DNA from 3 places in the Actinoallomurus acaciae genome. Region 2 is predicted to be linked to each of the others. Evidence: predicted binding sites of a transcription regulator. Region 2 holds the regulator's gene; each other region holds the start of a gene.
The links. The regulator LexA, encoded in region 2, represses DNA repair genes until DNA is damaged. The targets are predictions, from matches to a motif close to TCGAACANNTGTTCGA.
Positions count from the first base shown of each region.

Region 1: a site for LexA is predicted at 2,769-2,784, ahead of uvrA (excinuclease ABC subunit UvrA). Genes of this name have one in related genera too.
Region 3: a site for LexA is predicted at 2,630-2,645, ahead of recA (recombinase RecA). Genes of this name have one in related genera too.

Region 1 is NZ_JBHLZP010000176.1:3,304-8,499, forward strand. It holds gene ACFFNX_RS23080 (TetR/AcrR family transcriptional regulator) at 1-550, shown strand, start outside; gene ACFFNX_RS23085 (MarR family winged helix-turn-helix transcriptional regulator) at 541-1,005, opposite strand; gene ACFFNX_RS23090 (MBL fold metallo-hydrolase) at 1,166-1,819, opposite strand; gene ACFFNX_RS23095 (MBL fold metallo-hydrolase) at 1,926-2,744, shown strand; gene uvrA (excinuclease ABC subunit UvrA) at 2,899-5,196, shown strand, end outside.
Region 2 is NZ_JBHLZP010000021.1:25,098-30,293, reverse strand. It holds gene leuS (leucine--tRNA ligase) at 115-2,580, shown strand; gene lexA (transcriptional repressor LexA) at 2,687-3,385, opposite strand; gene ACFFNX_RS05120 (LysM peptidoglycan-binding domain-containing protein) at 3,641-3,976, shown strand; gene nrdR (transcriptional regulator NrdR) at 4,213-4,668, shown strand; gene ACFFNX_RS05110 (vitamin B12-dependent ribonucleotide reductase) at 4,742-5,196, shown strand, end outside.
Region 3 is NZ_JBHLZP010000082.1:21,824-27,019, forward strand. It holds gene recA (recombinase RecA) at 1,375-2,505, opposite strand; gene ACFFNX_RS13945 (ATP-grasp domain-containing protein) at 2,703-3,563, shown strand; gene ACFFNX_RS13950 (hypothetical protein) at 3,665-3,982, shown strand; gene ACFFNX_RS13955 (glutathionylspermidine synthase family protein) at 3,985-5,127, shown strand; gene ACFFNX_RS13960 (DUF350 domain-containing protein) at 5,148-5,196, shown strand, end outside.

The sequences.
Region 1 (5,196 bases), on a different contig from region 2:
CCGGCGCGCCGACATCCTGCGCGCCGCGGCGGGCGCGTTCGCCGTAGAGCCGTACGACAAGGTCTCCGTCGCCCGGGTGGCGGCCGTGGCCGGTGCCTCCGAGGCGCTCGTCCACCGCTACTTCGGCAGCAAGAGCGGCCTCTACCGCGACGTCGTGCGCGCCGCGATCGACGAGCTGCTGCGGCGGCAGCGCGCCGCCGACACCCCGGCGGCGGCCCCGTACGACCGGCTGGCCGTCAGCGTGCGCGTCTACCTCGACGCCGTCGCCGACGCGCAGGTCGGCTGGGCCGCGCCACTGCGCTCGCCGGCCGGTGACGTGCCCGAGGCGGCCGAGCTGCGCCGCCGTACCCGGGGCTTGTACCTGGCGTTGCTGCGCGACCTGCTGGCACTGCCGGCCGACCCGGCGCTCGACCACGCGCTCCACGGCTACCTGGGCTTCCTCGACGCCGCCTGCCTCAGCTGGGTCGAGCGTGGCTGCCCGCCGGCCGAACGCGAGCCCCTCGTCGCGCAGGTGGTCGGCGCGATACGGGGCGCGCTCGGTCAGTCGTAGGGGCACTCCGCGAGGGCCTCCAGCGCGTCCAGCGCCGCCACCAGAGCCTCGCGCTGCTCCTCCGTCAGCGTGGCGATCTGGCTGACGAGGAACGCCGAGCGTTCGCCGCGCAGCTGTTCGAGCTGACGGCGGCCCTGCGCCGTGATGGCCAGCAGGGTGGCGCGCCGGTCCTCGGGGTCGGGCATGCGCCGCAGCAGCCCCTGCTGTTCGAGCGAGCCGACCAGCCGGCTCTGTGTCGGCGCGGTGACACCTTCGTGTGCGGCCAGGTCGCCGAGGCGCACCGGGCCGAGCGCCTCGACGCTCGAGAGCGTGGACGCCTGGCTCGAGGACAGGGTCTGCGGGCCGTGCTGGCGCACACGGCGGTTGAGCCGGCCGAGAGTCATCCGCAGTCGCGCCGCCAGCTCGACGTTCGTCAGGTCTTCCGCATCGGGTGCCTGGTTGGTCACGCCGGTCATCTTTCCTTACCCGCCGCCTCACGATCGCGCGTCCCGGGCGTACTGATGAGCATGCCCATTCCCCAATCTTGCTGCATGGACACCTGAGTCGCACCAGTACGGACCGGCGATCCGCGGACGGGAGCGCTCCGGACGGCCGGCGGCGCCGTCCGGGCGGCTCTCACCAGCCGCGCTCGCGCCACTCGGCGAGGTGCGGGCGCTCCCGGCCGAGCGTCGTGTCCTTGCCGTGCCCGGGGTAGACCCACGTCTCGTCCGGCAGCACGCCGAACACCCGCTCCTCCAGGTCGTCCATGAGCCGGCCGAACAGCTTCGCGTCGCCCCAGGTGTTGCCCGGGCCGCCGGGGAACAGGCTGTCGCCGGTGAACAGGTGGGGCGTCTCGCCGTCGTCGTAGCGCAGCGCGATCGAGCCGGGCGTGTGCCCGCGCAGGTGGATGATCGACAGCGTGGCCTGCCCGACCCGTACCGTGCCGCCGTGCTCGACCGGCTCGATGACCGGCAGCGGCAGGGCCTCGGCGTCGTCGGGGTGGGCGACCAGCCGCGCGTGGGTCGCGTCGATCATCGCGGTCAGGGCGCCCCAGTGGTCCTGGTGGCGGTGCGTGGTGACGACGCGGGAGAGCGGCCCGTCGCCGACGATCTCGAACAACCGGTCCGGCTCGGCCGCGGCGTCGATGAGGACCTGCTCGCCCGTCGCCGTGCAGCGCAGCAGATAGGCGTTGTTGTCGTACGGTCCGACGGCCAGCTTGGTGATCGTCAAGGCGGGAAGTTCTCGTACGTCGGGGGCGCCACCGACCTCGACGTCGCCTGTGTAGGTCACGCTGTCCTCCGATCGGGCACGGGCGGCTTTACGGCGCCTTCCATCCTGTCACGGCCGGGGCTCACGGGACCTGTGTCGCCCGGACGTCCGCGGTTAGGCTGCCCGTATGCGAGACGACCTCCTCATCTGCCGCACCTGCGGGGCGCAGTACGGCGCACCGCGCGCCGACTGCCCGATCTGCACGGACGAGCGTCAGTACGTCGGCTGGGACGGCCAGCGGTGGACCACCCTCGCCGAGCTGCGCGAGGCCGGGCACCGGGGACGGATCGAGGAGGAGGGGCCGGGAATCGTCGGTGTCGGCGCCGCGCCGCCGACCGCGATCGGACAGCGCGCCCTGCTGGTCCGCGCCCCGTCGGGTAACGTCCTGTGGGACATGATCACCTACATCGACGACGACATGGTCGCCCGGGTGCGCGAGCTGGGCGGGGTCGCGGCCATCGCGATCAGCCACCCCCACTTCTACGGCTCGATGATCGAGTGGGCGCACGCCTTCGACGCGCCGGTCTACATCCACGAGGCCGACCGCGAATGGGTGGCCCGGCCCGACGACTCGGTCGTCTTCTGGTCGGGGGAGACCCGCTCGCTCGGCGACGGCCTCACGCTGGTCAACGCCGGGGTGCACTTCGCGGGCGGCCAGGTGCTGCACTGGCGCGACGGCGAGGAGGGGCGCGGCGCGCTGCTGTCCGGCGACATCCTCACCGTCGTCCAGGACCGGCGCTACGTCAGCTTCATGTACAGCTACCCCAACCACATCCCCGAGCGCCCGCGCGTCATCCGGCGCGCGCTGCGGCTCTTGGAGCCCTACCCCTTCGAGCGCGTGTACGGCGCGTGGTGGCGGCGGATCGTCCACGCGGACGGCGTCGAGGCCGTACGCCGGTCGGCGGAGAGATATCTGGAGCACGCGCTCGACGACGGTCCCGAGTAGGCGTGTTCCGGTGGCAGTCCCCATTCGAACACGTGTACGGTTCTCGTGCGACGAGCGGGGTTGATGAGGTCGTCTGGAAGAAACCGTCGCACCCACTCGTTAGCCTGAAGCTGACCTGTCTCCACCAGGCTCTCAAGGGGATTGCGAATACGCCGTGGCCGACCGCCTCATCGTGCGCGGAGCACGTGAACACAATTTGAAGGACGTCTCGCTGGATCTGCCGCGGGACGCGCTGATCGTCTTCACCGGGCTGTCCGGCTCCGGCAAGTCGAGCCTCGCGTTCGACACGATCTTCGCCGAGGGGCAGCGGCGTTATGTCGAGTCTCTGTCGGCGTACGCGCGGCAGTTCCTCGGCCAGATGGACAAGCCGGACGTCGACTTCATCGAGGGCCTGTCGCCGGCGGTGTCGATCGACCAGAAGTCCACCTCGAAGAACCCGCGGTCCACGGTGGGCACCATCACCGAGGTCTATGACTACCTGCGCCTGCTGTGGGCGCGCATCGGGCACCCGCACTGCCCCGCCTGCGGCCGCACGATCACCAAGCAGACGCCGCAGCAGATCGTCGACCGGCTGATGGAGTTCGAGGAGGGCACGCGCTTCCAGGTGCTCGCGCCGGTCGTGCGCGGGCGCAAGGGGGAGTACGCGGAGCTGTTCCGCGAGATGCAGACCAAGGGCTTCTCCCGCGCCCGGGTCGACGGCGCGACCGTCCGCCTGGACGAGGCGCCGAAGCTCAAGAAGTACGAGAAGCACGACATCGAGGTGATCGTCGACCGGCTGAGCGTCAAGGAGGGCTCGCGGCGGCGCCTGGCCGACTCGGTCGAGACGGCGCTCGGGCTGACCGCGGGCACGGTCATCCTCGACTTCGTCGACCTGCCGGAGGACGACGAGCGCCGCGAGCGGATGTACTCCGAGCACCTCTACTGCCCCTACGACGACCTGTCCTTCGACGAGCTCGAGCCCCGGTCCTTCTCCTTCAACTCCCCGTACGGCGCCTGCCCCGACTGCACCGGCCTGGGCACCCGCATGGAGGTCGATCCCGAGCTGATCGTGCCCGACCCGGAGAAGAGCCTCGGCGACGGCGCCATCTCCCCGTGGTCCGGCGGGCACGTGAGCGACTACTTCCTCCGGCTGCTCACCGCGCTGGGCGAGGCGATGGGCTTCGACCTGGACACGCCGTGGGAGCGCCTCCCGGCCGCCGCGCGCAAGGCCATCCTCAAGGGCCACGACACGCAGGTCCACGTGAGCTACCGCAACCGCTACGGCCGGCGGCGTTCGTACTACACGACCTACGAGGGCGTGATCCCCTACGTCCAGCGCCGCCACTCCGAGGCCGAGAGCGACTCCAGCCGCGAGCGGTTCGAGGGCTACATGCGGGAGATCCCGTGCCCGTCGTGTGAGGGCCGCCGCCTCAAGCCGGTCGTGCTGAGCGTCACGGTCAACGACAGGTCCATCGCCGACGTGGCCGCGATGCCGATCGGCGAGTGCGCCAAGTTCCTGCTGGCGATGGAGCTGGGCGACCGCGAGAAGCACATCGCCGAGCGGGTCCTGAAGGAGATCAACGCCCGGCTGGGCTTCCTGCTCGACGTCGGCCTCGACTACCTCACCCTCGACCGCGCGTCGGCCACCCTCGCCGGGGGCGAGGCGCAGCGCATCCGGCTCGCCACCCAGATCGGCTCGGGCCTCGTCGGCGTCCTGTACGTCCTCGACGAGCCGTCCATCGGGCTGCACCAGCGCGACAACCACCGCCTGCTGGAGACCCTGATCCGGCTGCGCGACATCGGCAACACGCTCATCGTCGTGGAGCACGACGAGGACACCATCAAGGCCGCCGACTGGGTCGTCGACATCGGCCCGGGCGCGGGCGAGCACGGCGGCCAGGTCGTCGTGTCCGGCACGGTCGAGGAACTGCTCGCCTCCGAGACCTCGATGACCGGCGCCTACCTCTCCGGCCGCAACGAGATCCCGGTGCCGGCCACCCGCCGCAAGCGGCAGCGGGGCCGTGAGCTGGTGGTCAAGGGCGCGCGCGAGCACAACCTGCGCGGCGTCGACGTGGCGTTCCCGCTCGGCGTGTTCACCGCGGTCACCGGCGTGTCCGGATCCGGCAAGTCGACGCTGGTCAACGACATCCTCTACCTCTCGCTCGCCAAGCAGTTGCACGGCGCCCGCACCGTCCCGGGCCGGCACCGGCGCATCAACGGGCTCGACCAGGTCGACAAGGTGGTCCACGTCGACCAGTCGCCGATCGGCCGCACCCCGCGCTCCAACCCGGCCACCTACACCGGCGTGTTCGACCACGTGCGCAAGCTGTTCGCCGCGACCGCCGAGGCGAAGGTCCGCGGCTACCAGCCGGGCCGGTTCTCCTTCAACGTCAAGGGCGGCCGGTGCGAGGCCTGTTCCGGCGACGGCACCATCAAGATCGAGATGCAGTTCCTGCCCGACGTCTACGTGCCG
Region 2 (5,196 bases):
CGATCGGTCGACGCGGCAGCCCCTCCTGTGCGAGGGGCCTTCTCATGCGGAGGGGCCTTGCCTATAAGGGGCATTGTTTCGTGAGCCGAAGCCGTGCGAATCAGACGAGGAACGATGACTGGCGCCGACGAGAACTTTGACCCACGGGCGATTCAGGAAAAATGGCAGGCTCGGTGGGAAGAACTGCAGCCCTTCACGGCCGGCGAGGACCCGGGTGATGAGCGGCCTCGCAAGTACGCGCTGGACATGTTCCCCTACCCCTCCGGCGACCTCCACATGGGCCACGCCGAGGCGTACGCCATCGGCGACGTGAGCGCCCGCTACTGGAACCAGCACGGCTTCAACGTCCTGCACCCCATCGGCTGGGACTCCTTCGGCCTGCCCGCCGAGAACGCCGCGATCAAGCGCGACTCCCACCCGGCGGAGTGGACGTACGCCAACATCGACACGCAGGCCGAGTCGTTCCACCGCTATGCGATCTCCTTCGACTGGTCGCGCCGGCTGCACACCTCCGACCCGGAGTACTACCGCTGGAACCAGTGGCTGTTCCTGCGCTTCTACGAGCGCGGCCTGGCCTATCGCCGGGGCGGCCGGGTCAACTGGTGCCCCAACGACCAGACCGTGCTGGCCAACGAGCAGGTCATCGCCGGTCACTGCGAGCGCTGCGGCGCCCTGGTGGAAAAGCGCCTGCTGACCCAGTGGTACTTCAAGATCACGGAGTACGCCGACCGGCTGCTGGCGGACATGGACGGCCTCGACTGGCCCGAGCGCGTGCTGACGATGCAGCGCAACTGGATCGGCCGGTCCGAGGGCGCCGACGTCGTCTTCGAGATCGAGGGCCGCGACGAGCCGGTCACCGTCTACACGACCCGGCCCGACACGCTGTACGGCGCGACGTTCTTCGTGGTGGCCGCCGACGCCCCGCTGGCCGACGAGATCTGCGCGCCCGGGCGGCGGGCCGAGTTCGAGGAGTACCGCCAGGCGGTGGCGCGCGAGTCGGAGGTCGAGCGGCTGGCCGCCGACCGCGAGAAGACCGGCGTCTTCCTGGGCCGCTACGCGATCAACCCGGTCAACGGCGAGCGCATGCCCGTGTGGGCCTCGGACTACGTCCTGGCGGAGTACGGCCACGGCGCGATCATGGCGGTGCCCGCGCACGACCAGCGCGACCTGGACTTCGCGCGCAGGTTCGACCTGCCGGTGCGGGTCGTGGTGCACACCGGCGAGGCCGACCCCGCCGAGTCCGGCGTCGCGACCCCCGGCGAGGGCGAACTGGTCAACTCCGGCCCGCTGGACGGCCTGACCAAGTCCGGCGCGATCCCGCGGATCACCGAGATCCTGGAGGAGCGCGGCCTGGGCAAGGCGGCCGTCAACTACCGCCTGCGCGACTGGCTGATCTCCCGGCAGCGCTTCTGGGGCACGCCGATCCCGATCATCCACTGTGAGGCGTGCGGCGAGGTCCCCGTGCCCGACGACCAGCTGCCGGTGCGCCTGCCGGACGACCTGCGCGGCGCCGACCTGGCACCGCGGGGCGTGTCGCCGCTGGCGGCCGCCTCCGACTGGGTCGACGTCTCGTGCCCCAAGTGCGGCGGTGCGGCCAAGCGCGACACCGACACGATGGACACCTTCGTCGACTCCTCGTGGTACTTCGTGCGCTACTGCTCGCCGGGCTACGCCGAGGGTCCGTTCGACGTCGAGAAGGCGCGCCGGTGGATGCCGGTCGACCAGTACACCGGCGGTGTCGAGCACGCGATCCTGCACCTGCTGTACAGCCGGTTCTTCACCAAGGTGCTGTACGACATGGGCATGCTGGACTGCGTCGAGCCGTTCACCCGGCTGGTCAACCAGGGCCAGGTGATCCTCAACGGCTCCGCGATGTCCAAGACGACCGGCAACCTGGTCGACCTGGGCGAGCAGATCGCCGAGTACGGCGTCGACGCGGTACGCCTGACGATGATCTTCTCCGGGCCGCCCGAGGACGACATCGACTGGGCCGACGTGTCGCCGTCCGGCGCGGTGAAGTTCCTGGCCCGCGCGCACCGGGTGGCCGCCGACGTCGCCTCGGTGCCCGGCGCCGCCCCGGCCTCGGGCGACGTCGAGCTGCGCAAGGTGACCCACCGCACGATCGACGAGGTCACCCGGCTGGTCGAGGCGCACCGCTACAACGTCGCCGTGGCCCGCATGATGGAGCTGACCTCCGCCGCCCGGCGGGCGATCGACTCCGGTGCGGGCGCGGCCGACCCGGCCGTACGCGAGGCGGCCGAGACGCTGGCGGTGATGCTGTCGCTGGTGGCGCCCTACACGGCCGAGGAGATGTGGGAGCGCCTGGGCGGTAAGGGGTCCGTGGCCAAGGCCGGCTGGCCGGCCGCGGAGCCGGCCCTGCTGGTCCAGGAGTCGGTGACCTGCGTGGTCCAGGTGGCGGGCAAGGTCCGCGACCGGCTCGAGGTCTCCCCGGAGATCGGCGAGACGGAGCTGGAGCGGCTGGCGCTGGCGTCGGAGAAGATCCAGGCCGCCCTCGGCGACCGCGGCATCCGCAAGGTCGTCGTCCGCGCTCCCAAGATCGTCAACATCGTCCCCGCATAGGGCCCGGCCGGGGCGCGGGATGAAAGCCCGCAAAGACGACACCAAAAGCGGTGAGGGCACCCCGTGATGGGGCGCCCTCACCGCGCACAGTCTGGAGACGCGTGGGTCACATCTTGCGCAGGACCGCGACGACCCGCCCGAGGATCGTCGCGTCATCGCCCGGGATCGGGTCGTACGCCGGGTTGTGCGGCATCAGCCAGACCTTCCCGTCACGGCGCTTCAGCGTCTTGACCGTCGCCTCGCCGTCGATCATGGCGGCGACGATGTCGCCGTTCTCGGCCACCGGCTGCTGACGGACGACCACCCAGTCGCCGTCGGCGATCGCGGCCTCGATCATCGAGTCACCGGTGACGTTGAGCAGGAAGTGCGTGCCCTCGCCGACGAGCTGCTTGGGCAGCGCGAAGACGTCCTCCACGGCCTCTTCGGCCAGGATCGGACCACCGGCGGCGATGCGGCCCACGAGAGGCACGTACGCGGGCGCGGGACGGGCCGCCGTCTCCTGCCCCGAGGTCGTCTCGTACGACTCCGGCTCGCTCTGCACGGCCGCCGAGCCGGGCATGCGGACGACGACGGCGCGCGGGCGGTTGGGGTCGCGCAGCAGGAAGCCCTTGCGCTGTAGCGCACGCAGCTGGTGCGACACGCTGGAGGTGCTCGTCAGCCCGACCGACTCGCCGATCTCGCGCATCGACGGAGGGTAGCCACGGCGCTGGACGGAGTCGCGGATCACCTCCAGAACCTTGCGCTGACGTGCCGTCAGACCCGACTCGTCGCGCGGGCCGTCGGGCATTTCCCGAACCTTGCTCATATATGTCTCCGCTGGATGACTGCGCTCCGGTGACGCGCTGTCGCCGGTATTTCGTTCCTGTACACGGACGTTAGCGCCTCACCGCTAAATGATCAAACACCTGTTCGAAGATGTCCTGGAAATTCGTCGGCTCTCGCGGTACAACTCGTACTGATGTTCGATCGAAATCTCTTTCGACTCGGCAGAGGGGAGACCGACATGCGAACGAATCGAAAGCGCGGCGTGCCCGATCACTCCTTCGACGGAGGATGGCCCATGGGTGCGTCCGTTCGGTTTCGCCCGGCCGCGCCCCTGCGGCTCACCCGGCGCGGCCGGGTGGTCATCGTCTGCGGCGTGGCGCTGGTGCTCCTCGCCGGCCTCTGGATGGGCGCGCGGCACGGCGCCCGCGCCACGTCCGGCGGCGGCGAGGGGGAGTCGGCGGTCGCGGGTGAGTCGGTGGTCGTGGGGCCGCACGACACGCTGTGGGGCATCGCCGTACGCTCCCGGCCGGGGGTCGACCCGCGCGTCACGGTGCAGCGCATGATCGACCTCAACGCCCTGCCCAGCGCCGTCGTCAACCCGGGGCAGAAGATCTACATCCCCGCGCGCTGACGGGTTCGCCGCTCGTCGTTCTCGCGCCGGGTGGCGGCGCGACACGCCGACGCCGCCGTGACGTGAGCGGGGTCTTCGCGTTCTTGTTGCGGACGAGGTTGCGGAGGCCTCTGTGGAGCCGTACGGTAGACCACAACATCTAGTAGTTACACGGGTGTAGTTCACCACAGGTTGTGGTTACACAGTGAAGCCGCTGTAATCGAGACGTAACGCCCGTCGGGGGGAGGGGATGAGCCGTGCATTGCCCGTTCTGCCGTAACCCCGACAGCAGGGTGATCGACAGTCGCTCCACCGAAGACGGCGCGGCGATCCGGCGGCGCCGGTCGTGCTCCGAGTGCGGCCGCCGGTTCACGACCCAGGAGACCGTACTCCTGATGGTCGCCAAGCGCAGCGGCGTCACCGAACCGTTCTCCCGTGACAAGATCGTCGCCGGGGTGCGCCGGGCCTGCCAGGGGCGCCCGGTGACAGAAGACGCGTTGGCCCAGCTCGGGCAGCGTGTCGAAGAGGCCATCCGGGCGACTGGAAACGCCGAGATGCGCTCGCACGACGTGGGGCTGGCCATCCTTGGGCCGCTGCGCGAGCTGGACGAGGTCGCCTATCTGCGATTCGCCTCCGTCTACCGGGGGTTCGAGTCGATCGACGACTTCGAGAAGGAGATCGAGTCTCTTCGCGCGGCGGAACGCGACCGGTAACACCGGCGCCCGATCGCGTGTTGTACGAGGTAATCCTTGAAATAGGCCTGTTCGGCCTGAGAAGGGGGAGGTCATGACGGAGACGGTGAGCGGCCAGGCACGGCGCGGGAGGGGCGGCCGCAAGGGGTTGAAGATGCGCCGCATCTTCACCCGGCCCGGCATTCACCCGTACGACGAGGTCCGGTGGGAGCGCCGCGACGTCGTCATGACCAACTGGCGCGACGGCTCGGTCAACTTCGAGCAGCGCGGTGTGGAGTTCCCCGAGTCCTGGTCGGTCAACGCGGCCAACATCGTCACCTCGAAGTACTTCCGCGGCGCCGTCGGCACTCCGCAGCGTGAGTGGAGCCTGAAGCAGCTGGTCGACCGGGTCGTCGGGGTGTACACCGAGACCGGCCGCAAGCACGCCTACTTCGCGAGCGACGAAGACGCCGAGATCTTCGAGCACGAGCTGACGCACGCGCTGGTCCACCAGGTGTTCAGCTTCAACTCGCCGGTGTGGTTCAACGTGGGGACCCCGTCGCCGCAGCA
Region 3 (5,196 bases), on a different contig from region 2:
CCGTGCCGTGCCCATACTGTGCCGAGCCCGGATTCGCCGAGCTCAGCCTCGCCAGCCCTGGCCCGTGCCGAACACAGCCTGCCGACCTCGGCAAGCCATACTCGCCCACGCCGAGCCTGGCCCGTACTAAGGCCAGACTCTCCGGCCCAGCCCTGGGCCGAACGCAGTTCACCGATCCCGCCAGGCCAGACTCCAGCCTGCCGAGCCCGAACCGAGCCCAGACTCACCGCGCCCGGCCAAGGTCGAACTCGGTCCGCCGAGCCCAGCCCGCCGAACCCGGCGATCCGGACTCCGCCCTGCCGAGCCCGAACCGTATCGAGGCCAGGCCTGCCAGCCCCAGCCCGGATCGGACCGGGCCCAGCCCGGGTCGGACTCAGCCCAGACCGAACACAGCCCGCCGGACTCGCCATGCCGGACTCCATCCTGCCGGGTTCGGCGGCGATGAGCCACGTCCGGCTTGGCCGCCGGACCGACGCGCCGAGTCCGGCCGAGACAGGTCCAGACTCGGCGAGTCTTGCCCACCAGGTCACGACCGAGCAAGCCTCGCCGCCCCAGCCTTTGCCTCGCCGCACCGGCCCTCGCCAGACCAGACCTTGCCGCCTCGACGTCACCGGACCGGCCCTCGTCGCCCCAGACCTTGTCGCCCCAACCTCGCCGGGCCAGCCATCGCCGCCCTGACATCTCCAGACCGGCTCTCGCCGGACCAGACCTTGCCGTCTCGACCTCGCTGGACCGGCCCTCGCCACCCCGACCTCACCGGACCGGCCCTTGCCGTCTCGATCTGCCCGCACCAGCGCTCACCGCCTCGACGTCTCCAGACCGGTTCTCACCGGACCAGGCCTTGCCGTCTCGACCTCGTCGGACCGACCCTTGCCATCTCGACCTCGCTGGACCGGCCTTCGCCGCCCGACCTCGCCAGCCCAGCTCTCGCCACACCGGCCCTCGCTGTCTCGACCTCGCCGGACCAGCTCTCGTTGTCTCGACGTCGCCGGACCGGCTCTCGCCGCACCGGCCCTTGCCGTCCCTCGCCGGACCAGCTCTCGTTGTCTCGACGTCGCCGGACCGGCTCTCGCCGCACCGGCCCTTGCCGTCTCGACCTGACCGCACCAGCCCTCACCGACCCGACGTCACCGGACCGGTTCTCACCGCCCCAGATCTTGCCGTCTCGACCTCGCCGGACCGACCCTTGCCATCTCGACCTCGCCGGACCGGTTCTCGCTGAACCGGCCCTCGCTGTCTCGACCTCACCGCGCCAACCCTCTCCGGACCAGCCCTCGCCGGGCCAGCTCTTGCCGAAGCGGCGCTCGCCAGTGCGGCGCTCAGTCATCGGGCCTCGGTGGGCTCAGGCTGGCCGGGGAGGCAGGTCGCTGGGGCTCAGGCGTCGCCGGGTTTCGGGGTGTTCTTGGAGCCGCGCTTGGCCGGGGCGGGTTTGCCCGCCGGCGCGCCCGCGGCGGCCGTCGGGGGCGTGGCAGGGGCCTCCGCCAGAGGTGCCGTCGGGTCGGCGTCGAGTTTCGGGCCCACCCCGAGCTTCTCCTTGATCTTCTTCTCCAGCTCGTTGGCGAGGTCGGGGTTCTCCCGGAGGAAGGTGCGGGCGTTCTCCTTGCCCTGGCCGAGCTGGTCGCTCTCGTAGGTGTACCAAGCGCCCGACTTGCGGACGAAGCCGTGTTCGACGCCCATGTCGATGAGGCCGCCCTCACGGCTGATGCCCACGCCGTACAGGATGTCGAAGTCGGCGACCTTGAACGGCGGCGCCATCTTGTTCTTCACGACCTTGACGCGGGTGCGGTTACCGACGGCGTCGGTGCCGTCCTTCATCGTCTCGATGCGCCGCACGTCGAGCCGGACCGACGCGTAGAACTTCAGCGCCTTGCCGCCCGTGGTCGTCTCCGGCGAGCCGAACATGACGCCGACCTTCTCGCGCAGCTGGTTGATGAAGACCGCCGTGGTCTTGGTCTGGTTGATGGCGCCGGTGAGCTTGCGGAGCGCCTGCGACATGAGGCGGGCCTGGAGGCCGACGTGGCTGTCGCCCATCTCGCCCTCGATCTCCGCGCGCGGCACGAGGGCGGCGACGGAGTCGATGACCACGACGTCGATCGCGCCGGAGCGGATCAGCATGTCGGTGATCTCCAGCGCCTGCTCGCCCGTGTCGGGCTGGGAGACCAGGAGCGCGTCGATGTCGACACCGATCTTCTTCGCGTATTCGGGGTCGAGCGCGTGCTCGGCGTCGACGAACGCGGCGATGCCGCCGTTCTTCTGCGCGCTCGCCACCGCGTGGAGCGCGAGCGAGGTCTTACCGGAGGACTCGGGGCCGTAGATCTCGACGACGCGGCCGCGCGGATAGCCGCCGATGCCGAGGGCCACGTCGAGGGCGATCGAGCCGGTCGGGATCACCTCGACCGGAGGGCGGCCCTCCTGGCCCAGCCGCATGACGGAACCCTTACCGAACTGCCGCTCGATCTGGGCGAGCGCCGCCTCGAGGGCCTTCTCGCGATCGTTTGCTGCCATGTGAGGTGTCCCTGTGAAGTCGGTGACTGATGTTGACGGGTGCGACGTTACGGGGCCGCACCGACAGTTTTCGAGAGTCCGGGCCACCGTTGTGGATTACGCCGCCCGTTGCGGACAACTCTAGCCGAACACGTGTTCGATCATGGTCAGACACTCAGAAAGTCCGGTGAACTTGGCTTACGCTGAGGCGCAGGATCATGCCGGTCACCATTCTCATGTGCGCCGACCCGCTCAACCCCCGGCGGGTCGACGAACACTTCGCGCGGGAGGCCGAGTCCGTGCGCGCGCTCGGCGGATCCATCGCGCTCATCGACCACGACGCCCTCCAGCAGGGCGACGCGGCCATGGCCGTACACCGTGTCCCCCGCGACCTCGGCACGGTCTGGTACCGCGGATGGATGATGACGTCCGTGCAGTACACCGCGCTGGCCTCCGCGCTCGGCGCGCGCAGGGTCACGATGGCGGTGCCGCCGGACGGCTACCAGAAGGCGCACGAGCTGCCGGGCTGGTACGACACGTTCGCCGGCGTCACCCCTGCGAGCGTGTGGCTGCCGACCCGTCCCGGCGCGCCTCCGGACAAGGATCGCCTGGCCCAGCTCGTACGCCCGCTCCCCAAGGGCCCGGCGATCGTCAAGGACTACGTGAAGTCGCGCAAGCACGAGTGGGACGAGGCGTGCTTCGTGCCCGACGTCGCCGACGTCGACCGGCTGCACGCGGTCGTCTCGCGTTTCGTCGAGCTCCAGGGCGACTCCCTGGCCGGCGGCATCGTGATCCGCGAGTTCGAGACGTACGAAGACGGCGAGGCGCGCGTCTGGTGGGTCGACGGAGAACCGGTTCTGGTCGGGCCGCATCCGGACACTCCGGAGATACGCCCACGCCCCCTCACCGAGTCGGTCGCACCCTGCGTGCGTTCGCTGGGCTGCCGGTTCATCACCACTGACCTGGCACGACGCGCGGACGGTTCCTGGCGGGTGGTCGAGACCGGCGACGGCCAGGTGAGTGATCTTCCCGCGGGGGCCGAACCGGCCGACCTTTATCTGAGCTTTCCCATTCGTTGAACCGATCCCGCCGATCGACCGTCCCACCTCTACACTTACCGGGCACCACCCCTGGAATCGGAGGATCGTCGGCAATGCCTCCCAAAGCCGCCGGTCGGCGAATGCGTTCCGGCGCCGTACAGCTGAGCGCCCTGAGCGTCCTGTCGCTGACCCTCGTCGCCTGCTCGTCGAGCACGAACGCGAGCTGCGTGGACGGCTGGAACTCCCACGGCGGCTCCTACCGCGTCGTCCCCGACTACTACTGCGACAACGGGGGCTCGTACGGCCGCTACTACTGGTACTACGGCGGCCGCTACCACGGCGGATACGTCTCGCGCGGCAGCACCATCCGCCCGCGCGGCAACAAGATCACCTCGCGCGGCGGCCGGGTGATCTCACGCGGCGGCTTCGGCGGCCACTCCGGCTCCCACGGAGGCTGAGCGTGCGACGCGAGTTCTGCGACCCGCGCGCGGACTGGGCTCAGATCATCGAGTCGCAGGGCCTCGCGTACCACCGCACCTCCCACCCGGAGCACCTGCGGCGCCCGTACTGGGACGAGTCCGTGCATTACGTCTTCCCCATGGACGAGGTCCTCGCGCTGGAGTCGGTGGTCGAGGAGCTCCACCAGATGTGCCTGGCCGCGGTGGAGCACGTCGTAAGCACCGGCCGGTACGACGTGTTCGGCATCCCGCCCTGGGTGCGCCCGCTGATCGAGGCGTCGTGGCGGCGGCGCGACCCGCACCTGTACGGACGGTTCGACCTCCGGTACGACGGCGAGGGCCCGGCGAAGCTGCTGGAGTACAACGCCGACACCCCGACCGCGCTCGTGGAGAGCTCGATCATCCAGTGGTACTGGCTGCAGGACGTGTACCCCGGCGACGACCAGTGGAACTCCGTCCACGAGCGGCTCGTCGACCGGTGGAAGCAGATCGCCCCGCCCTCCCCCGTGCACTTCGCCTGGACGACCGAGGACGAGACCGGCGAAGAGCTCATGACCGTCGCGTACCTGCAGGAGACGGCCGAGCAGGCCGGTGTCCGGGCGCGCGCGATCGCCATGGAGGACGTCGGCTGGCACTCCCTCAAGGAGCGTTTCGTCGACCTGGACGAGGCGGAGATCCATACGCTCTGCAAGCTCTACCCGTGGGAGTGGATCGTCGCCGAGCCGTTCGGCCGGCAGGTCCCCCGGGCGGCGTGGATCGAGCCGATCTGGAAGATGCTCCTGTCGAACAAGGCGCTCCTCGTCGTGCTCTGGGAGCTGTACCCGGACCATCCGAACCTGCTGCCGGCCTTCCTGGGCACGCCGAGCACGCTGACGTCGTACGTCCGCAAGCCGCTGCTGGGCCGCGAGGGCGCGAGCATGAGCATCGTGACGCCGGAGGGCGTGCGGACGACGACCACCGGGGAGTACGGCGCGGAGGGCTTCGTCTACCAGGAGCTGTGCCCGCTGCCGGACTTCGACGGCGAGCATCCCGTGCTGGGCGCGTGGGTCGTGGGCGACGAGTCGGCGGGCCTCGGCATCCGTGAGACCTCCGGCCTCATCACCGATGACACCTCGTCCTTCGTACCCCACCGCATCGACGACTGAGTCCTCACAGGGAGACCGATATGTACCTGGCTTTCTCGGACGGCTTCGGCACGGCTCTGGGCAAGGGCG